Regions from separate parts of the Oceanobacillus sp. FSL K6-2867 genome, predicted to be linked through region 2. Evidence: riboswitches for the same ligand, from Rfam matches in the RefSeq annotation. Region 2 holds a riboswitch; each other region holds the start of a gene.
What was found. A riboswitch is a leader RNA that binds a small molecule or an ion and turns the genes downstream of it on or off. The one in region 2 is predicted to bind S-adenosylmethionine.

Region 1: linked by a shared signal. The riboswitch ahead of NSQ77_RS12965 (O-acetylhomoserine aminocarboxypropyltransferase/cysteine synthase family protein) and the one ahead of NSQ77_RS02650 (methionine ABC transporter ATP-binding protein) in region 2 are both predicted to bind S-adenosylmethionine.
Region 3: linked by a shared signal. The riboswitch ahead of NSQ77_RS10585 (phosphoadenylyl-sulfate reductase) and the one ahead of NSQ77_RS02650 (methionine ABC transporter ATP-binding protein) in region 2 are both predicted to bind S-adenosylmethionine.

Annotation. Positions count from the first base shown of each region.
Region 1 is NZ_CP150144.1:2,642,481-2,650,154, forward strand. Features, by position in the region: gene NSQ77_RS12950 (hypothetical protein) at 1-3, shown strand, start outside; gene NSQ77_RS12955 (YpmS family protein) at 88-723, opposite strand; gene NSQ77_RS12960 (SGNH/GDSL hydrolase family protein) at 735-1,637, opposite strand; gene NSQ77_RS12965 (O-acetylhomoserine aminocarboxypropyltransferase/cysteine synthase family protein) at 2,201-3,898, opposite strand; SAM riboswitch class I at 3,994-4,106, opposite strand; gene rarD (EamA family transporter RarD) at 4,231-5,136, opposite strand; gene megL (methionine gamma-lyase) at 5,308-6,492, shown strand; gene cls (cardiolipin synthase) at 7,092-7,674, shown strand, end outside.
Region 2 is NZ_CP150144.1:572,496-580,169, forward strand. Features, by position in the region: gene NSQ77_RS02620 (cysteine desulfurase) at 1-101, opposite strand, end outside; gene sufD (Fe-S cluster assembly protein SufD) at 101-1,411, opposite strand; gene sufC (Fe-S cluster assembly ATPase SufC) at 1,428-2,213, opposite strand; gene NSQ77_RS02635 (hypothetical protein) at 2,433-2,603, opposite strand; gene NSQ77_RS02640 (MetQ/NlpA family ABC transporter substrate-binding protein) at 2,803-3,627, opposite strand; gene NSQ77_RS02645 (methionine ABC transporter permease) at 3,692-4,360, opposite strand; gene NSQ77_RS02650 (methionine ABC transporter ATP-binding protein) at 4,350-5,381, opposite strand; SAM riboswitch class I at 5,544-5,645, opposite strand; gene NSQ77_RS02655 (thioredoxin family protein) at 5,839-6,153, opposite strand; gene NSQ77_RS02660 (toprim domain-containing protein) at 6,176-6,532, opposite strand; gene gcvH (glycine cleavage system protein GcvH) at 6,719-7,099, opposite strand; gene NSQ77_RS02670 (arsenate reductase family protein) at 7,206-7,562, opposite strand.
Region 3 is NZ_CP150144.1:2,126,584-2,134,257, forward strand. Features, by position in the region: gene cysI (assimilatory sulfite reductase (NADPH) hemoprotein subunit) at 1-71, opposite strand, end outside; gene NSQ77_RS10580 (assimilatory sulfite reductase (NADPH) flavoprotein subunit) at 106-1,929, opposite strand; gene NSQ77_RS10585 (phosphoadenylyl-sulfate reductase) at 2,069-2,803, opposite strand; SAM riboswitch class I at 2,894-2,997, opposite strand; gene NSQ77_RS10590 (peptidoglycan DD-metalloendopeptidase family protein) at 3,289-4,782, shown strand; gene yycF (response regulator YycF) at 4,924-5,625, shown strand; gene walK (cell wall metabolism sensor histidine kinase WalK) at 5,631-7,460, shown strand; gene yycH (two-component system activity regulator YycH) at 7,457-7,674, shown strand, end outside.

The DNA of each region.
Region 1 (7,674 bases), 2.1 Mb from region 2:
TAAACAAAAAAGAACCATCTACAAATGTAAATGGTTCTTTTTGCTATTTAACTGTAAACTAAGAGCGAGTGTGGTGCCCCTTTGAATTTACCATGGACCGAGCATTTCCAATCCCAGTGTTTCATAAGGAACTTTTAACCGAAATGCAATATTGTTTGCTTCCAGGTCAATGTTTTCAACTGCAACTTGAAAATTACTGCGGATGTCCATATCTGTAACAGCCACATAAATTTCTTGCTCTTGCGGATTGACAGTAACCCAATCTGGCATTGGAAGTAAATCAGCCATATATTCCATGATCTTTTTGTTTGGGAGTTCTAATAACCCAACTGATATGGATTTTTGTTTTAATACAAGGTCACCGTTTTCCTGAACCAATGGTTCCAAATGAACGGAAAGTGGGACTGTGGTTGAAAATACAGGCAGTTCCCCGATTAAATGGACGTCTTCATCTAGTGAGATACGATAGTAATGCTCTGAATCCCCAAGTAATTGTTCAATATATGCATTGACAAGATTATTCAGATTCTGTTTGGAAGTTCGTATAATAAACTCAGAGCTTTCTTGATCGCCATGCCCATTGCGGACAGGCACTTTATTTTCCGGAACAGGTCCAAATAAGAGTGCGAGAAGCACTGCAATAACAATACCATTAAAAATCAGTAAGCCGTAGAAAGCCTTTTTCCATTTGTTATTTTTCAAACGCTGTTTTCTATCTGACATAGCGTTCATCCTTATCTTCTAGACGTAATATAGTCAAGTACTCGTTCGGCTATTAAATAATAGCCTTCATAATTTGGGTGAAAATTGTCTTCGGCAAACAGGTTGGTGTTTGTCACTTTAAATAAATCTTCTGTTGGAATAAAGGTAATATTTTCATATTCACTGGCAATGCTGCTGCTTGCAGTGTTCCATTTACCAACAATTAAATCGAGCTCTTTAATATCTTTAAAATATTTTTTAAAAGGGTTATAAAAGCCGACAAGGTATATATGAGTGTCTGGATTTAATGCAGTAATCTTATCGAATATTTGCCGAATTCGGGTTTCATAGTCTTCCATTTCAGCAACAAAGTCATCGATAACGAGGTGCATAATGTTTTCTCTCGCTATCTTCATAATATCATTTGCACCAATCGTAATCAGTACTAAATCAGAATCCGCAATTGCATCACGTATTTCTTGCTTCTCTAAACGCTTAAGCAATTGATCTGTCCGGTTTCCCCGCTTGCCGAAATTATCAATTTCTACTGTTTGTAACCCATCATTAATTGTTCTTTCTAATATTCCAATATAGCCGCCTTGCTCCGTTTCATCCCCAACGCCTTGGGTGAGTGAATCCCCGATGGCAACAATCTTTGTTTCCTGATTGCTGAAGAAACTAACTGTACTCTGTAGTGCTCCAGATATACTTGGTGGTAATCCAGGTTGTTTTGTTTCTTTCTCTTGTTCTTGTTTCTCTTCATTAGCATCCGATTTATTGTCCTCGTCCTGTTCTTTTTGTTCTTGTTCCATATCATGCTCATGCTCAGTTGCAGGCTCCGTAATTGTCTTCTGTGACTGCTGCATAAAATAAACCATTGCAAATCCAATAACTAAAAGGGAAAGGGCTATATAAACATACTTTTTCAAGTTCATCACACCTATGCAGTTATCTCTTAATATAATATGGAAAAAAGGCTAATTTGTCCGCTTTATAATTATTCGAAGAGGATTTATAAATTATATACCCTTTCAATCATCCTGTAAAAATTAAGTTAAAGAAAATCATCTGAAGTTCTTCTGTTCTTTATATGTAATGCTCGTTTCCCACCATTTCAAGGCGGTAGTTGTTGTTATTGTGAGCATTTTTTTAGAATACATCCTTTATAAGTTTAATCAATAATATAAGAAGTTAAACTTGAAGTTGTTCTCAATTACACACCGTTTTTATTACATGGTAGATATAGACTTCACAGAATGTAGTTCAAGAAGCGTCGGGTCACCCTAAGGTGCGCGAAGTGTGTTTCTGTAGCGGGTATACGCACAACCCATAATTGCACATTAATCCAAATCCATCGTTTCTTTTAAATACGACAATAACGAAAATAAAAGCTTAATTAAAAAATCGCCCTCTGGATAGAAGGCGATTTAAATTTTGGTTTGCTCTCTTTGGGTATATTCCCATTTCGATGAAGAAGTAAACCTGATCGGTATAATTGTTAAACTGTAACAGTATTTTGCGTGTTATTGCTACGAAGCTGAAGTGCTAATGTAGCTGGATTGACTTCCGTAACAATAATTCCCGCAGCATTTGCATGCTGAACTGTTTGATTTGTGCTTGCAGCTCCCTCAGCGAAAATAAACTTGATTTCTTTATTTACCAACTGTTCAATAACTGCTGCTGGCAGTTCTTTATTGTTAATCCATAATGCATCAACAGGAGATGTAATTACAGATAATTCATTGGCAGGATCATTTTCTACAGGCACAATCTCAAAGCCAAGTTTTTCTAATGATTTCGTTTCATTCTGATCAATACCGATGCAAGCAATAATCTTTTTGCGTACACCTTCAGTGCGATCAAATGGAGAAGAAAGCAAGCCGTTAATTGCATTGTCATCGGATTGTTGTGCTTCTTGATTAACTCCTGTTGCTTTACCAATTGCCTGCTCTAAATCTGCCAGAACATCTTCCACAGCTTCTAACCCAACCGACAAGCGGACGAGCTCTTCGGATACACCACTTTTCTTCAAGTCCTCTGCACTTAGTTGCTGATGTGTCGTTGAAGCAGGATGAATAATTAAGGATTTGGCATCTCCGACATTTGCCACATGTGACCATAGCTTCACATTGTCGATTAGTTTTCTGCCTGCATCACGACCGCCTTGGATACCAAATGTAATAATGGAGCCATACCCGTTCTTGAAATATTTCTTAGCAAGATTATGGGATGGATGTTCCTTCAAGCCAGGGAAGTTAATCCATTCCACTGCTTTATGTTTTTGTAAATAGGCAGCTACTTTTTCTGCATTTTGATTGTGTCTTTCAATTCTTAGATGAAGTGTTTCCAGTCCTTGCAGGAATAAAAACGCACTTTGCGGACTCAAGCATGCACCGATATCTCGCAATAATTGAACACGCAGTTTTGTAATAAATGCTGTTGGTCCAAGATCCTTATATTTTAAGCCGTGATACGTTTCATCAGGCTCCGTGAATCCAGGAAACCGATTGTTATTCCAGTCAAATCTTCCGCCGTCAACGACAACTCCACCAATTGTTGTACCATGACCGCCAATCCATTTTGTTGCGGAATGAATGACTATATCAGCGCCCCAAGTGAGTGGTTTTGCGATATAAGGAGCAAATGTATTATCAATAATTAATGGAATGCCATGAGCATGCGCAATGTCAGCAACAGTTTCAACGTCAAAAATGTAAAGGCTTGGGTTGGTGATAACTTCACCGAATATAGCTTTTGTTTTATCGGTAATTGCAGCTTCAAATTCTTCTGGTTTTGTACCATCGACAAATTTTACTGTAATTCCGTAGCGTGGAAGAGTTGCTGCAAAAAGATTGTACGTCCCTCCATATAAGTTGCTGTCCGCGATAATTTCATCTCCAGCTTCCGCGATATTCAAGATTGCTAGTGTAATAGCAGCCATTCCAGACGATGTTGCTACAGCACCAACTCCATCCTCCAGCTGGGCAACACGCTGTTCGAATGCATCAACGGTCGGATTCATAATACGAGAGTATATATTACCTGGTTCTGCTAAACCAAATAAGTTTTGAGCGTGCTCTGTATCGCGAAAAACATAAGAAGTTGTTTGATAGATTGGAACAGCACGTGCACCTGTAGTTGGATCAGGCTGCTGCCCTCCATGAAGTAATACCGTTTCTGGCTGAAATTGTGACATAATAAAAATCCTCCTTAAAATGTTATATGTTCTTGAAGAGAGATAACGAAAAAGCCCTCTTCCTAAGAAGAGGGCGTATGTACGAACCGTTCCTCCTCTTATCTACCAGGCTTTTAACCTGTAGGATTTAGCACCGTTACAAGCAAGTTAATGCCTTAAGGTTGCTGGGCTTCATAGGGCCTATTCCCTCCGCCACTCTTGATAAGAGATGTTGCATTATTTAAGTTATTGTGAGTATACAATGAATTTTATTTTCTGTCAATGCTGTTTTCTGAAAAGTTTAAAACAAACTGGCTGTATGTTTAAGATTAACCAGATGCTAAAGATGTATTTTAGTGTGTCCGCAAACGACGCTGCGAATTTTTATAAATAGAAGCCATATATATAAATAAGGCGGTCCATATAAAAACAAATGTAATGAGATGTGCCTGGGAAAAAGGTTCATTATAGAAAAACACACCGATTACAAGCATCATTGTAGGCGTGATATATTGCAAAAAACCTACCATCGCTAGAGGAATCTGTTTAGCGCCACTAGAAAATAATAATAGAGGAACAGCGGTAGCAATACCTGCCCCAATTAAAAATAAGTTCGTAACCGTGATAAATGGCGTAAATGAAAATGAACTGCTCGGTATAAGCCATAAATAAATAAGTGCTGCTGGTGTAATGAGCAACGTTTCGATTGTCAGGCCGGACATTGCGCTGACATTCACTGTTTTTTTCAGCAATCCGTATAATGCAAACGTGGTTGCTAACAGCAAGGAGATCCAGGGAAATACGCCAAAATTGAATGTTAAGTAAAACACACCGATAGCTGCTAGAATGAAGGAGAGTAATTGACTTTTCGTCACTGGTTCTTTCAAAATGATAACTCCTAATAAAATACTAATAAGCGGGTTGATATAATATCCAAGACTTGCTTGCAGGATATGTCCTTGAACAACTGCCCAAATAAATAGAAACCAGTTTAATGTAATTACAATCGCGGCCGCTGTAATCCCGAATAATTGCTTTTTCTTTTTGATAATTTGCCGACACTCCTGTATGAAGTGGTTCCATTTACCAAGAATAATGACGAGAAGCAGCATGAATACAGCTGACCATGCTATGCGATGTGCTAGAATTTCTCCAGCTGGAACATATTCAATTTGCTTCCAGTACATGGTAATAATTCCCCATAAGAGGTAGGCGCTGAACGTATAGATGATGCCAGTTTTCGAATGCCGATTATCCATTATTATCCCTCCTAAGCGGATTTTTTGTTAATATTCCTATTATGTTAGATGGAATTTGCCAATTTAGCAATCACTTAGCTTATCTTTGATCCAGAAAACGCTTTCCTGTGTGAGTTATATTCGATATGATAGATATGAGTATAAGTAACATCTATAGAAGGGGGTTTACGGATGATACAAAAACAAAAACGTTTTGAAACGGCTGTTATCCATGAAGGCTATGATTCAAAAGAAATGCTTGGAAGTCTTTCCACACCCATTTTTCAAACATCTACCTATTCATTTGAAACTGCCGAGCTAGGAGAACGCCGCTTTGCAGGTGAAGAATCGGGTTATATTTATTCACGGCTGGGAAATCCAACCGTGCGTGTACTTGAAGAACGGGTTGCAAGCTTGGAAAAGGGCGAGGCCGGGCTCGCATTTGCTTCAGGAATGGCGGCAGTATCAGCTGTTCTCATTGCATTGACAAAAGCAAATGACCATATTATTTGCTCCTCAGGATTATATGGTTGTACATTCGGATTGTTGACGATGATGCGGGAAAAATATAATATAATGACTGATTTTTCAGAGATGAAATCAAAGGAAGAGCTTCGCAGTCTTATTCGGCCAGAAACCACTGTCATCTATGTAGAAACGCCGATTAATCCAACAATGCGTTTAATTGATTTGAAGCAAGTAGCAGAGGTTGCAAAAGAATATGGTATTCCAGTTGTGGTGGACAACACATTTTCATCTCCATATTTACAGCAACCATTGGAATTAGGATGCGATATTGTCCTTCATAGCGCAACGAAATACATTGGCGGTCACGGAGATGTAATTGCTGGTTTAGTAGTTGGCAAAAAATCGTTTATTGATATGGTTTCGCAAACAACACAAAAAGATATTGGCGGCGTGATTTCTCCATTTGATGCATGGTTATTGCTGCGTGGCTTAAAAACATTGCCAGTTCGTTTGGATCGTCACTGTGACAATGCCCAAAAAATTGTCGAGCAGCTGAAGATGCATCGAAAAATCGCTAATGTATATTATCCCGAAGACGAAGAAAATCGGGATTTCTCGATTATGAAAAAACAAATGAAACGCGGTGGAGGAATTATTTCCTTTGAAGTGAAAGGAGATAAAAGCCAAGCACAATTACTATTGAATCAATTGGGCTTTATAAAGATTGCAGTCAGTCTAGGAGATGCCGAAACGTTAATTGAGCATCCTGCTACAATGACACATGCAAGCATACCATACGAAGTGCGCCAGCAAATGGGCATTACGGATCAGCTTATTCGGCTTTCAGTTGGATTGGAAGCGTGGGAGGATATTTGGGCTGATTTGGAACAGGCATTAGAGCAATTATAAGATAAGCAACGCTCCTTTTACATACACGCCAAATGTTAATTATTTTCTAGCATGGCGTGTATTTTATTTGTTCTATGATAATAGAATTGGATAGGAAGAGAAGGGATTTCAACCTGGGTTTATATAAACTTCTAACTAACTGCTAAGGTATGTGTAAGCCCCGCCGTCCGGGATAGCTCCGGGCGGATGCTTTCCGTGGGCACGACTTCAGCCTCTCCGAAAGAAAACCACTTCCTGCAAGACTTCAGACACGTGCTGTTCCCACAGGACAAGGAATGCTTCGTCAGCATTTACATCCTATTTTCGAAGAGTCACCGCCCTCCGCTCACCCGGACTGGTTAAAATGAAAACTTTGTTTATGTTACTACTGTGGAATGTAGCAAAGCAAAATTAGCGGAGCGAGTATACGCACATACCGTAATTGCACTAATCCGGAGTTTCTTTCAAACGCGAAAAAATTCCTTACTATGTTTTATCTTTTCTTGGATAGGCTAAATAGTATGCATGAAACATTGAAAAAACAGCGCATCACTAACCTGGATTAAATTTCTGTGCTATATTAGATAGTGGAAATATACGTTTAGAGGGAGATTGATACGATGGGAATACTGTCGTTTTTACTCGGACTTATAATCGTTTTAAATATTGCATTGGGTATTTCTATTGTATTTTTGGAAAGGAAAGATCCAACCTCTTCATGGGCATGGTTAATGGTATTGCTGTTTATTCCAATCGCAGGATTTATTCTATACTTAATTTTTGGTAAGCCAATAAGCAACAGAAGAATTTTCACATGGGATAAAAAAAGCATGATGGGTGTAAAAACGACTGTTCAATCACAGCTGCGCACCTTGGAGGATAAGGATTTTCACTTTAATGATGAGGCGATGCGTGAATATAGCGACCTAGTGTACCTTCTATTGCGGAATGATGATGCTATTTTTTCGCAAGATAATAAGATAGGAATTTATACTGATGGGCAAGAAAAATTTGAAGCGCTGATTCAGGATCTGCAAAAGGCAAAGGACCACATTCACATGCAATACTATATTATGCGAAGTGATGAGCTTGGTCAGCGTCTGGCAGAGGTTCTCATTAAAAAAGCGAATGAGGGTGTTGATGTCCGGGTTCTCTATGATGATATGGGGTCGCGTTCTTTAAAAAGAAGCTATGTAAAGCGAT
Region 2 (7,674 bases):
GGTTTCTGAGAAGTCGCTGATGAATCCAAATAAACTAAAGGATGTCCATTAACTTCCTGATTTAAAATGGGGAACTGTTCTTTAATGGCTGTAACGTCCATTAATTAACTTTCCTTTCAATTACTTGAGTCAATTGCTTACGAACAGACTCAATAGGGATCTGTGATACCACTGGCTCAAGGAAGCCATGGATAACTAAGCGCTCAGCTTCTTCCTTTGTAAGTCCACGGCTCATCAAGTAGTACATTTGTAAAGGATCAACACGACCAACAGAAGCTGCATGACCAGCTGTTACATCATCTTCATCAATTAATAGTATTGGGTTGGCATCCCCACGTGCTTTTTCACTTAGCATAAGTACACGTGACTCTTGTTCAGAATTCGATTTCGTACCACCATGTTCAATTTTACCAACAGCGTTAAAGATAGTCGTTGCGCTACCTTTCATAACACCCCGTTGTAAAATAAATGCATCTGTTTGTTTACCGAATTGGCGAATGCTTGATGTAAAGTTTTGTGTTTGTTTTCCACGTCCAACAGTAACAGCTTTAGCCTCAGACGTTGCATTATCACCAAGTAAGTAGGTAATGTTTTCGGAAACCGTATTTCCGTCATTCATTTGTCCTAATGCCCAGTTAATCTTCGCATCACGCTGTGCAACACCACGACGATTTACATACGTTGTGGTTCCCGCTGCAAAATGGTCTACTGCACCATATGCAACCTCTGCATTATTATGAGCAAATACTTCCGTTACAATGTTTGCTACTGTTTTTTGCTCTTCATTATGGGAAACGTAGTTCTCCAAGTATGTGAGCGAGCTTCCTTCTTCAGCAACGATCAGCACGTGGTTGAACAATGCTGTTTCAGGATCTTCTTGCCAGAAAATAGCTTGGACTGGTGCTTCAATTTGAACATTTTTAGGAACATAGATAAAGATTCCGCCATTCATTAATGCAGCATGAAGTGCAGTTAAACGATCCTGATCAACAGAAACTGCTTCTTTCATGTAATATTTTTCAACTAAGTCACTATGTTCATTCAAGGCAGTAAAAATGTCTGTAAATATAACACCTTTATCCTTTAAATCTTCACTTAAAGTAGAAAATGCAACAGAATGGTTACGTTGAATCAACAAGTTTTCCGCTTTATTTTCTTCGTCAAAGTATGCTTGTATATCTTCAGGCAATTCAGTTGTAGCACTTACAGCCTGACCTGATGTAAATTCATGTTTGAACGTGCTGAAATTCCAGTTACGGATATTCGTTTTATCCGGCTTTGGCATTTCAAGCGTGTTCGCCTGAGAAAGAGCGCTCACGCGTAATTCAGACATCCACGCAGGTTCGTTTCGTTCTTTTGAAAACTGTTCTATATAGTCTTTATCAAATGGCAGCTTTGTTTCGACAGTCATTTTACTCCTCCTAACATTACGCGTTTTGTTCTACTGTTTCGTCTGTAATTCCTAACTCTTCTTTAATCCACTCATAACCTTCTTCTTCTAAACGTTTTGCAAGCTCAGGTCCACCTGATTTCACAACACGGCCTTGCATCATAACATGAACAAAGTCAGGAGTAATGTAGTTTAGTAAACGTTGGTAGTGCGTAATCATTAGGCAACCAAAGTCTTCTCCGCGCATTTTGTTAATTCCTTTAGACACAATTTTCAATGCATCGATATCTAATCCAGAATCGATTTCATCTAAAATTGCAATAGCAGGATTTATTTGCAATAATTGAAGGATTTCATTACGTTTTTTCTCCCCGCCAGAGAAACCTTCGTTTAAGTAACGTGTAGCCATATTTTGGTCAATTTCAAGCAAATCTAAGTCTTTATCTAATTGTTTAATAAATTTCATTAAAGATACTTCATCGCCTTCTTCACGACGTGCATTTATTGCAGAACGAAGAAAATCAGACGTTGTTACACCACTGATTTCACTTGGATACTGCATTGCTAGGAATAGACCTGCACGAGCACGCTCATCTACTTCCATTTCTAGTACATCTTCACCATCAAGAATAATGCTTCCTTCGGTAACTTCATATTTTGGGTGTCCCATGATTGCAGAAGCAAGTGTAGATTTACCTGTTCCGTTCGGTCCCATAATTGCGTGGAATTCTCCACCTTTTATCGTAAGGTTTACACCTTTTAATATCTCTTTGTCTTCAATGGATACATGAAGATTCTTAATTTCTAAAACTGATCCTGACATAGTACATACCTCCAAGTAAGCTATTTTCTAGTATGAAATGAATTGATATCATTCTCAACTTATTCTCATTACAATCTTAAAGCATTTCAAATTAATTATCAACTCTTTTAAATGCACACCTATTACTGCTTTACCATACCAAACTAGTTATAAATGTACAAATAAATAGTGCTGATGTCCAATCATGAGGACACCAGCACAAAGGTAATCATTAATTTGTTATTTTACTAATTGTCTATCCATTTCCGCCACAAGCATTTTAGCCATTTTATATTCCCGTTCCCGCTGTTTTTCTACGTCCAATCGCTTTTCAAGTTTCCTGCTGTATTCAGCGTAACAAACATGTCGGGACTTTGTCATTCCTTTTTCCATTTCCGAAGTGTAATTCAACCTCAGACCACTGTCAATAGTGAATCATCCTTTCGTTTTGGTTACGTAAATTATGGTAACACTAAAAACGTTCCCGCTACAATACGGATCTAAACGTCTATAGACCGATTATTCTATATATGGCTGATTCACAACATGAAAACAATGAAACGACATACAATTATGGCAAATAACGCACGTATCCTTTAGATTGCTATTATTAATTGCTGTCACCGACTGGCAAGACTGCACCTTCGTAATTGTCCATCATAAAGTTTTGAATTTCTTCAGACTTCAGTACTTCAACCAGTTTCTTCAATGCTTCGTTATCAGCATCTTCCGATCTTACAGCAATAACGTTTAGATATTCAGATTCCTCGTCTTCAACAAATAAAGCATCCTCTAACGGATTAAGTCCTGCACCAATAGCATAGTTTGTGTTAATAACAGCAAGTGTATCTTCTTCTGCATTATAAAGTTCAGGGAGCAGGGCTGGATCATAATCTGGTGAGAAAACTAAATTTTTCGGGTTTTCAACGATATCATCAATTGTCGCAGCAGATTTTTTTACACTGTCGTCTAAAGTAATCAAGCCTTCCCGCTCAAACAATGTTAAAATACGTCCATGATCTGAAACAGAATTACTTAAAATAACTTCAGTTCCATCTTTAATATCATCTACAGATGCAATACCTTTTGAATAAACACCCATTGGTTCAACATGGATAGCTCCAAGGGATTCAATCTCATAGCCAGTGTCTTCAACGGTTTGATTTAAATATGGAATATGCTGAAAGTAGTTCGCATCTAATGTGCCATTATCTAAATCATCATTTGGAAGTACATAATCCTGATATTCTTCAATATGAAGTGTTACTCCTTGTTCTTCAAGCAATGGCTGAGCTTCTTCCAAAATTTCTGCATGTGGAGTGCTTGAAGCTCCAACAGTGATTTCTGTTTCCGATCCATTGTCTGAATCATTTCCACCGCACGCTGCTAATAAAAGTACGAGTGCAAATGCCGCAATTGCTAAAAACTTTTTCATTTTTGTTCTTCCTTCCCACTATTTTATTGAATTGATAAAGATAGTTCCAATTTCCATGTTAAACTTAACGTTTATCAAGCTTATTTGTGATAAAATCTCCAATAAATTGGAAAATAAACACGATAATTACAATAATAACGGTACAAAGAAATACAACATCAAAATCTCTGCGCTGGAATCCGAAATAATAAGCGTAGCTCCCAAGGCCACCTGCACCTATCGCTCCAGCCATAGCTGTATAGCCAATTAATGCAATTGAGGTAACTGTAAGCCCTGAAACCAATGCTGGCATTGATTCAGGGAGCAGAACGCGAAAAATAATTGTTCGTGTTTTGGCACCCATTGCTTTTGCTGCCTCGACCACACCTTTATCTACTTCCTTAAGCGCAATTTCAACAAGTCTTCCGTAAAACGGTGCAGAACCAATAATCAGTGCTGGTAATGCTGCGTTTGGTCCACGTATTGTTCCGACAAGAAAGTTGGTAAACGGAAATAATAATAAGATTAATATAATGAACGGAATTGCTCTAAATATATTCACAAAAGCCGCTACGATAAAATTAATAAATTTATTTTGCCAAATGCCTTCTTTTGACGTTAAATATAGAAGCAAGCCTAATAGCAGACCAAATATACACGTACCAATTACAGATATAACGGTCATATAAAATGTTTCATAAACTGCTTCAACTAAATCATCATATTTAATATTTGGGAATAACTTAGTTAACATCCCGGATAACCTCCACTTCGACCGAGGTTTGTTCCTGTATAAAGCTTACTGCTCTACCAATTTCCTCTTGTTCACCTATAGCTTGAACGAATAAAGTACCATATCCGCCAGCCTGTGTTTGTGTAATTTTTCCTTGTAAAATATTTAAATCAATATCAAAGCGCTTTGCCAGTTGGCTTATAAGCGTTTGATTGGTTGCTTCCCCTAAAAAGTGAAGCTTAAGAATATTACCATTTTCATAGTTCTCAATTAAATTGGTAATGTCATCTTCTTCATCATGCATCCCCATAATTTGCTGTACAAATTTCTTCGTAACAGGCTGTACTGGATTGGTAAATACATCAAGAACATTACCTTGTTCAACAATTTTTCCATTCTCCATAACAGCTACTTGGTTACAAATTTTCCGAATCACATGCATCTCGTGTGTGATTAGAATAATTGTCAGTCCAAGTTTTTGATTAATATCAACGAGCAAATTCAAGATTGCATTCGTCGTTTCCGGATCCAGTGCAGATGTTGCTTCGTCACATAATAGCACTTTGGGATTATTCGCAAGTGCCCGGGCGATACCAACACGCTGCTTTTGTCCGCCACTTAACTGTGACGGATACGCTTTTTCACGTCCGCTTAATCCAACCAAATCAATGAGCTCTTGTACTCGCCTTTCACGCTCTTGTTTTGGAACTCCCGCGATTTCCAGCGGAAATGCAATATTTGCTTCAACCGTTCTGGACCAGAGCAAATTGAAATGCTGAAAAATCATCCCAATGCCCTGTCTTGCCAAGCGGAGCTCTTTAGAATTAAGTGCGGTTATTTCTTCATTATTAATAACTATTCGTCCTGATGATGGTTCTTCCAGTCGGTTAAGCAGTCTGACGAATGTACTCTTTCCTGCACCACTATAGCCAATCACACCGAAAATATCACCTTCAGGAATCGTAAGGGTCAAATCATCAACAGCTGTAATGTCATTATTATTTAGTTTAAAAACCTTACGTAAACCCTCAATCGAAATCACTTCACGTCCTCCTTTATGCTCTGGCTTTCACAATGCCTATAAACAAATTCCTTCATTACACTTGCGCAGGTAAGAAGATTAATACTTTCCATCTGTGAAAAACAAAAAACGTCCATCTGTAAAGAGAACAGAAAGACGTTATATCATTAAAAGTCTCACGTTCTCTCATCTGTCAAAGTTTACTTTGCAGGAATTGGCACCTTTCAAAAATTGAAGGTTGCCGCGGTTTCAAAGGGCCAGTCCCTCCACCGCTCAAGATAAGAGATAGATCGTATCTGATTTGGCAATTCAGTGTCACTATCGTAGCATGTGAAAATACCTGTGTCAATTATAATTGGCATTTAACTGCTGGCAAAGTGAAACTTCAATTAGAGGGAGGGGTTCTTTCACTGAAAATAGTATCTCCCGTCCTTCCAGTTTTTATTTTATGCACTTTAAAGACGAATAATAATACTCATTAGTGCGCGGCAAATAATTCCGGCTTATATGTCATTAAATAGCTATATAAATTACCTATTGATTGAAAGGCATAGATTTTTTCTTTCACTTCATTTCCTTCTTTAATGAGAAGGCATGGTACACTTTCAATTTTATTTTCCTGCATAAAGTCTGGATACAGGGACGCATTCATCTCGAAAAAAATATCCAGTCCGTGAACAGACTCGATTTTATCAAGCATTGACCTTGCTACTGTACATGTTCCACAAAAAGGTGTGTAGATATATAGTAACATGCGTTCCTGGTCCAGATTTGCTTCTGTTATTTGCTGCATTGTTTACCACCTTAAGTTCTATCTATATTAAAAATATTGGACGAACAGAAAAATGTTTACTCAGCAGTGTACTGGCAAGTATTTTCTCTGGCGTAGCTGCTACTTCCCGATACTCACTACTAATATAAATATGCTCAGCATGCGGCAATTCACGAGCCAGCTGCTTACGCAATTTCAATCCAGATTTATCCTCGTCTACTAGAATAAACACATCCTTATCGTCCAATCCATATGTTTCGAGTAATTCATCAAACCGCTCTACCCCGAATGTACCGTTTGTACATACGATTGTAACTTCGTCATTGATTACTTTTTCAATTTGTTTTTTATCTGTAAGCCCTTCGACAATAATCACTTTTTCAAATTCAGCAGATATCATACATGAGCACTCCTTATGCAAGCAAGAAAGTTGCCTACCTAATTCATGTTCAAAAAGGAGGATGAAAAGGACCGCGAAATTCGATGTTCATTTTCATCGGACCTTTTGAACAACATCTATTACTACATTATATGATTGAAATAAGGCTAACTATACACTTTTACGCGCACAATTAGCCTTTGGGCATTATTCTTCAGTTAATTCTTGATATGCATCGGAAGACAATAATTGCTCGAGCTCTGCTTCATCAGAAGGCTCAACAACAACCATCCATGCTTTTTCGTAAGGAGATTCATTTACAAACTCTGGACTATCTTCCAATTCTTCATTAACCGCGACAACTTTCCCGCTGATTGGAGCATATAATTCAGAAACTGTTTTTACAGATTCTACACTGCCAAACGGCTCGTCTGCAGTAATTTCATCTCCAACCTCCGGCAACTCAACAAATACGATATCACCTAGCTCATCTTGCGCAAAGTCAGTAATTCCAATACGCACATTTCCTTCTTCTTTTTTAATCCATTCATGTTCTTTTGAATAAAGTAAATCTTGTGGCAAACTCATTGTAATCCCTCCATTAATTCATTCCAATTTAACTATACAATCTAACCTTGTATTTTTCTAGTCTTTACTTGAAATTAAATGAAAAGTTAATCATTTTAACAAGTAACTACAACCAATTTTCTTGAAATGTTTCTTCTTTAAATCCGACGGTTACCTTTGTCCCGTCTGTAACGATCGGGCGTTTGATTAACATTCCATCTGAAGCAAGGATTTCTGCTAATTCCTCTGTACTTGCATCATTTATTTTTTCCTTAATATTTAATTCACGATATTTCTTCCCGCTCGTATTAAAGAACTTTTTAGCAGGCAAATCACTTTTGGCAATCAAATCAAGCAGTTCTTCCTTTGCAGGTGTTTTTTCCACAATATGTATACTTGTATAATCGATGTTATGATCATCAAACCATTTCTTCGCCTTTTTGCACGTTCCGCAATTGGGATACCAGTAAAATGTTAATGCCATGTATAACTCCTCCAATCAAGTTGCATTGTTTAAGGTTTATTCTATCATGATTTCTATAAAATTATTAGTATTGCTGCTTAGCAGTTTCTTTTGTAATCCAAAAAAGAAAAAA
Region 3 (7,674 bases), 1.6 Mb from region 2:
TTACTATTCTCCTTCACCTGTTCCAATCGATCTAACGGACCGTTCTGTTCTGCTAGCTTATTTTTATCCATCCCCTAATTCTCCTCCTCTTAACCTTCATTGCTTTTAATACACGTCACGTTGATAACGCTTTTGCCTGCGCATTTCGTTTAAGGCAAGCTCTGCTTCATCGTGGCTTAAGTGACCTTCCTGCTCGAGAATGGTGACCAATGTTGTATGAACATCGCTGGCCATATGCCTTTCATCCCCACAAACATAGATATGTGCTCCATCTGCAATCCATTGATAAATGTCCTTGCTCTTTTCCAGCATGCGATGCTGTACATATACCTTTTCATCTGTATCCCGGGAGAACGCAACATCCATTTTCGTTAATACGCCTTCCTTGAGCCATCGTTGCCATTCCACTTGATAAAGAAAATCGGAATCAAAATGCTGATCTCCGTAGAATAGCCAGGTTTTGCCGTTGTGTCCGATTTCCTCACGTTCCTCTAGGAAAGAACGGTAAGGGGCAACCCCTGTTCCAGGACCAATCATGATTACGGGTGTATCTATATCGGCAGGGAATTTAAAATTCGGGTTCCGATGGATATATACTGGAATCTGCTCACCAGGCTCTACACGATCAGCGCATTGCCCCGAGCAAACCCCAGCTTGAATTTGTCGATGTGCAGGATATTTTACGGCTCCAACAGCAATATGAACCTCGTCAGGGTTTGCCTTGTAGCTGCTTGTAATCGAATATAGCCGAGCCGGAATCTTCCGCAGTATTTGAATGAACTCAATAGGAGCAATGTTGTTCGGGCGATAATCCCTAACGAGATCAAGCAAATCTCTGCCATTGATATATGTTTTTAGGTTTTCTTCATTATCCGGCTGCAGTAAATCTTTTAACCTATCATGATTAAAAAGCTGTGCAGCTTTTTGCAGTAAAGACTTTGTTAATCTGGAAATTTCATAATTGGTTAATAGAGCTTCCCTTAGGGCACGCACCTCGCCTTGCTTATTGATTTGGACGCTTGTTTGAGGATCCCAGCCCATCTCTGCAATTAAATCATCTACTAAAGCAGGATTGTTTTTCGGAAAAATACCAAGGCTATCACCAGGCTCGAACTCGAACTTTGACCCTTCCAGTGACAATTCAAGATGGCGCGTCTCCTTATTCGAACCGCGTCCGTTAAGGTTTAAATTTTCGAGCACTTCGGCATGGAATGGGTTTGCTTTGGAATAGATAGGCTGTTCAATTATGGATGTCTCGGATAACGAATCTGCCTGTGTTGTTTCATGTGTATCTTTCATTTCCTGTAAGATGCCTAGTACACCATCCATCCATTCTGCTGCAGGCTCATCAAAGTCCAAATCACAATCGACTCGGGGATAGAGCCTTTCACCTCCCAATTCCTCCAATCGCTTATCAAACTCTTTACCGGTTTGGCAAAAGAATTCATAGGATTCGTCACCGAGAGATAAGACTGAATATTGTAGATCCTTTAATTGTGGTGCCTTTCTGCTATGAAGAAATTCATGGAATGTTCGAGCGTTATCTGGTGGGTCCCCCTCTCCATGGGTAGCCGTGATAATGAATAGATCTTGAACTTTTTTTAAGTCTTTTGGTTTAAAGTCATCTAAAGCAGCAATTTTGACTGGGAAGTCTTGTTCCTTAATCCTCTGTCCAAAGCGTTCAGCAAGTGACTGTGCATTCCCTGTTTCAGATCCAAAAAGAATGGTAACCTGCCTCAGTTCTGTTTGATTTTTGGCATTATGGGATTGACCGAATGAATCAATGATAAAACTTGATTGGGTGTTTTGAGGGACGGTTAAGTATCCGCTCAGCCATATTCGTTGTTCGTCGGTTAATGTTGAGAGAATATGATTCAATTTCTCCGACTGTTCTTGACTAAAAGGACTATTAGTAACTTGTAACTGCAAAGCTAATCACCTCTCAAGAATATTTTTAATTTAGTCTACTGATGTTATTTGCCTATCAACAATATAACCAATGTATACATAGCTGTTTACTATGTTTAATGCCTGGGATTATTGCTCGTATTCCGATATAAGATACGATTTAATCGTTTTGAGTTGTAGAAGTATGGAGACCACACTCTGTTTTATTGAATCCGGACCATCTTCCTGTACGAGAATCGCCTTGGTCCATAACTTGTGATGTACATGGAATACAGCCTATACTTGGATAATTCTGGTCGTGCAATAGATTATAATCCAGCTTATTTTCTTGGATATAATCCCACACATCCTTCCATGTCCAATGGATCAATGGGCATATCTTTATCGATTGAAACCGCTCATCCTTATTTATAAAATCAGTCTTGCTTCTTGAAGGGGACTGTTCCCTGCGAAGACCTGAGATCCAAGCGGGAGCACCACTTAGAGCTTCTTCAAGCGGTTTTATTTTTCGGATATAGCAGCATTGATCAGGTTTTCGCTTCCATAATGCGGATCCATGTTGCTTAGCCTGTTCTTCCAAGGTTAATTCGGGTTTCTTTAAGTGAATACGAAGGTCTGGATACTTTTTCTTCACCTTGTCAATCAAATCGTATGTTTCCTGAAAATGCAGATCCGTATCGAGAAAAACAATAGCGGCATCTTTTTGTATCTTGGAAATCAGATCTACCAATATAACGCCTTCAGCACCAAAACTACAAGCATAAACAACACGGTCACCATAAGTCTCGTAGGCCCACTGTAAAATCTTCAAAGCGCCTTTGGTCGAATCCGCAGGTAACCAATTTTTAAAAGGATCTCCATTGAAATTCGTATAGCTAATCGAATAATTATCCATCCTTAAACCCTCCATAAAAATAATAATCCCTCTTCTTTTATGAAAGAAGAGGGATATGAATTTTATCCTGACTAGGACTGGAATTCACTCTTCTTATCTTTCAGACTATCCGTCTGTAGGAATTGGCACAGTATTTGTTTAAACCTGTTGCCGAGGTTTCAAAGGGCCCTTCCCTCCACCTCTCTGGATAAGAGTATAATTAATCCGAGTAATATAATCTAAATTATGTGTATTATATATGATTAAAAATCCAAAATCAACCATTTTTTGAAAAAATAAATTAATTTCAAAAGAAACACTAATCAGAATGGGGGGCCATATCTTTGCTTAAAAAGTAAATACCTGGTTGCAATAATACAATTTCTTTACATTATTCGACAATCCATTTTTAAACCTATAGAGCTATGGTAGATTGATAGAATGAGTTTTATAAAAATGCCATAGTGCTTTATATAGATTTACATGATTAAAAGGAGAACTAGAAAATGTTTTATCATACAAGTACGGAAAAGAAACTAGAAGCAATAAAACGTAAACGGAAATGGAGCTTTTTAAGCAAGACGGCAATAATGACATGTTTAGGATTTGGGATTACCTTAAACCCTGTACAGGCAGAGGACAAACTGGAAACAATATATCATGTGTACATAGATGGCGAGCATCTTGGAAAGGTTGATGATCAGGATCTTGTTCAGCAAGCAATTGATGATAAACTGGCTAAGCATCAGAATAATTATGATGCTATTGAGTTAACCATTGGCGAGGACGTCACCTTCATCCCTGAAATGGTTTTTAATCCGAAATACAATAACGAAAAAGCAGCAAAAAGGCTGGACGAGCACTTAACCGTAATGGCAGATGCAGTGGAATTGAATATTGCAGATGAAACTGTTGGTTATTTTAAAGATGAAGAAGCGGCTGAAGCAGTTCTTGATGCATATACGACAAAGTATGCGGATGAAGACGAATGGGAAAAAATCGAAGCTGACAAGCAAAAGGCTGCAGCTGATAAAGAAGCAAAAGAAAAGCAAGTTCAAGATAAAAAGGTTCCTGATGTTGGAGAAACACTTGTTACAGATATTGCATTATCGAAAGAGACTGTTATCTCCGAGGAAACTGCAGATCCAGATGAAATTTTAACGGAAAAACAAGGTATAAAAAAGCTGGAAAAAGGGACGCTTCAAGACAAGGTGCATACCGTTAAAGAAGGAGAAGTGCTAGGGGAGATTGCTGAAAAGTATGATCTATCGACGAAAAAATTGCTGGAGCTGAATTCTGATTTAGCAGATGAAGCTGTATTGAAAATTGATCAGGAAATCAACGTAATGGAATATAAGCCATTTGCACAAGTTGTAGTGACAGAAGAGCAGACAGTTGAGGAATCAATTGCATTTGAAACGGAAGTAATTGAATCAGAGGATATGTATAAAGGCGAAGAAAAGGTAAAACAAGAAGGCGAAGAAGGGAAAAAAGAAGTTCTATATGAAATAGAGAAACGAAATGGCAAGCAAGCAGCAAAAGAAGTTCTGGATGAAACGATCACAGAAGAGCCTGTAAATAAGATTGTTATCAAAGGCACTAAAGTGATTTCGTCACGAGGAACTGGGGATATGGCATGGCCAGCAGTCGGTGGATATATTTCTAGTCATTTAGGAGAGCGCTGGGGGAAAATGCATAAAGGAATTGACATTGCACGCCCAAGCAATCGCAATATTTTAGCTGCCGATAATGGTGTTGTCGAGTCTGCTGGCTATAATAACGGCGGATATGGCAATAAGATTGTGATTAATCATAATAACGGCATGAAAACAGTCTATGCCCATTTATCCTCTATCGATGTCAAAGTCGGGCAGGTTGTCGAAAAAGGCAGCAAAATTGGCGTGATGGGTTCAACGGGAAATTCGACAGGAATTCACCTTCATTTTGAAGTATATAAAAGTGGAAGTCTCGAGAATCCGACAGAATATGTAAGTAAATAATAAGAAGGTCGGCTCTGCCTGAGCCGGCCTTCTTCCTTTCGACAAAATAAGTAAAAGGATAGACGTTTCCTAGGTAAAGACAGATGAGCAAAAGTACGGTAGAATAGAATGAAGGAATGGATAAAAAGGAAGTGAAATTAGATGGCACAAAAAATACTAGTTGTAGATGATGAGCAACCAATTGCAGATATATTAAAATTTAATTTAGAAAAAGAGGGCTATCAAGTAATCATAGCAAATGATGGTGATACAGCTATCGAGCTTGCTGAAAGTGAGAACCCTGATTTAATTCTATTGGATATTATGCTGCCAAATAAAGATGGAAATGAAGTACTTCGTGAAGTGAGAAAGACACAGACAATGCCAGTTATTATGTTGACGGCAAAGGATTCAGAAATTGATAAAGTGCTTGGACTCGAGCTTGGTGCAGATGATTATGTGACAAAGCCGTTCAGCAACCGGGAGCTGATTGCACGCGTAAAAGCAAATCTGCGCAGGCAGCAGGTTCCAGATGATACGGTGAAGGCAACAAAGGATATTGTTATTGGAGATCTTGTTGTTCACCCGGATGCATATGTGGTTTCGCGAAAAGGCGAACAAATCGAGTTAACGCACCGTGAATTTGAACTATTGCATTATTTAGCTCGCCATATAGGACAAGTAATGACAAGAGAGCACTTGCTTGAAACTGTTTGGGGCTATGATTACTTTGGAGATGTCCGCACGGTTGATGTTACCGTACGCAGACTTCGTGAGAAAATTGAGGAGAATCCGAGTAACCCAATGTGGATCGTGACAAGACGGGGTGTAGGATATTATTTACGCAATCCTGAGCAGGAGTAGTTGCGATGAATAAAGTTGGTTTTTTTCGTTCGATACAATTAAAGTTTATTATTATTTATATCTTATTATTGCTGCTTGCAGTTCAGGTGATTGGATCATTCTTTAGCATCAGACTGGAGGATGATCTAATGGGAAGCTTTAAAACTTCCATTAATGAGCGGGTGGAGCTCTTAAGCTATAACCTCGAACAAGCTTTTGAACGAGAGCGAAATGAAGAGGATGGTGACATACCTTTACAGCAAGAGGTACAGCAAATTGTTGAAGATATAAGTACCGATAATGCAGCTACAACCGTACAGGTAATTGATAATCAGCGGCGTGTTTTGGGAACGAATAGAATTAATGAAATGGACGAGATTGGAAAAAAATCAACACAGCCTCTAGTTCAGCAGGCATTATTTTTTGATTCCCAGCAGAAAAATGAGTTTGAAGATAATGGAGAAAGTGTGTATGTCCAGGTAGAACCAATATTTGATTCAGAAGGCTTGGCTGTTGGGGTTATTTATTTTCAATCCTCATTGGAAGGCGTATACGATCAAGTAGAAGGCATTAATCGCCTCTTTTTCCAAGGATCTGTACTGGCAATTACGATATCAGCAATCCTTGGGGTGCTTGTCGCACGTACCATTACAAAGCCGATTAAGGAAATGAAAGAGCAAGCTCAGATCATGGCAAATGGGGATTTCACACAAACACTTAATATATATGGGAAAGACGAAATCGGCCAGCTGGCTGAGACCTTTAATGATTTGAACAGCCGGCTGAAGCATTCGTATGCAACGATTGAAGAGGAACGGAGAAAGCTAAGCTCCGTCCTTTCCAATATGTCCGATGGTGTTATTGCCACAGATAATAGTGGGGCGATTACATTAATGAATGAAGCTGCAGGAAGATTGATCGGTAATAATCCAGAAGAAGTTATTGGCGACTTTCTATTGGACATTCTGCAGCTCGAAGGTAAGATTATCGATATAACGGATTTGCAAGATAGTGGATCAATGATTATCGATTTCAGTGATGATGATAGTCCTTTCCTGATTCGGGCAAACTTTTCAACTGTATTGGATGACGAAGAGGAAATAACCGGATTCATTACGGTAATTAGTGACGTAACCGAGCAGGAAAAGGTGGAACAAGAACGACGTGATTTCGTATCCAATGTTTCGCATGAACTGCGGACACCATTAACAACAATGAAAAGCTATCTGGAGGCACTTACCGATGGAGCTTGGGAGGATAAAGACATCGCTCCGAAGTTTCTAAGTGTTGCGCAAGGTGAAACAGACCGGATGATTCGCATGGTAAACGATTTGCTTCAGCTTTCGAAGATGGATTCGGATGAGCTGCCGATGCATAAGGAACGCGCCGAATTCGCGGGCTTTTTCCATCATGTGATTGACCGGTTTGAAATGAATTCCCCTGAAAAAATAAAACTCGTTCGCGAAATTCCAGATGTACAAAGCTATGTATGGATGGATAAAGATAAAATGACACAAATTCTGGATAATATTATTTCAAATGCGATTAAATATTCCCCAGAGGGTGGATTAATACGTTTAAAACTTGAAGTAAAGCGTCATTATCTGCTTGTTAGCATCAAGGACCAAGGAATGGGCATTGCTTATGATAAGCTGGAAAAAGTCTTTGAACGGTTTTACCGAGCAGATAAAGCACGAGCAAGGAAATTTGGTGGCACAGGCTTAGGGTTGGCAATTACGAAAGAATTAGTGGAAGCACACCACGGGACAATCTGGGCGAAAAGTAAAGAAGGTGAAGGGACAACGATTCTCTTCACATTACCGCTTATGAATAAGAAGCGGAGGGGAGTCCGATGAAATTAGAAACAGCAAAAACGTTAATATTAATTGTTTTAATTGGAACAAGCTTACTTCTCACCCTTGGAACAGGAAGCTATAAGCCAAGTCAGACAGCATTAAATAATGAGACGATTGATGAGGTTGACATTGGCGGAACAGTAGAAGATAAACGGAGCATCATTGAGCCAATGGACATCATTTTACATGCGAATGGCAGTTATTATGGTTTTAA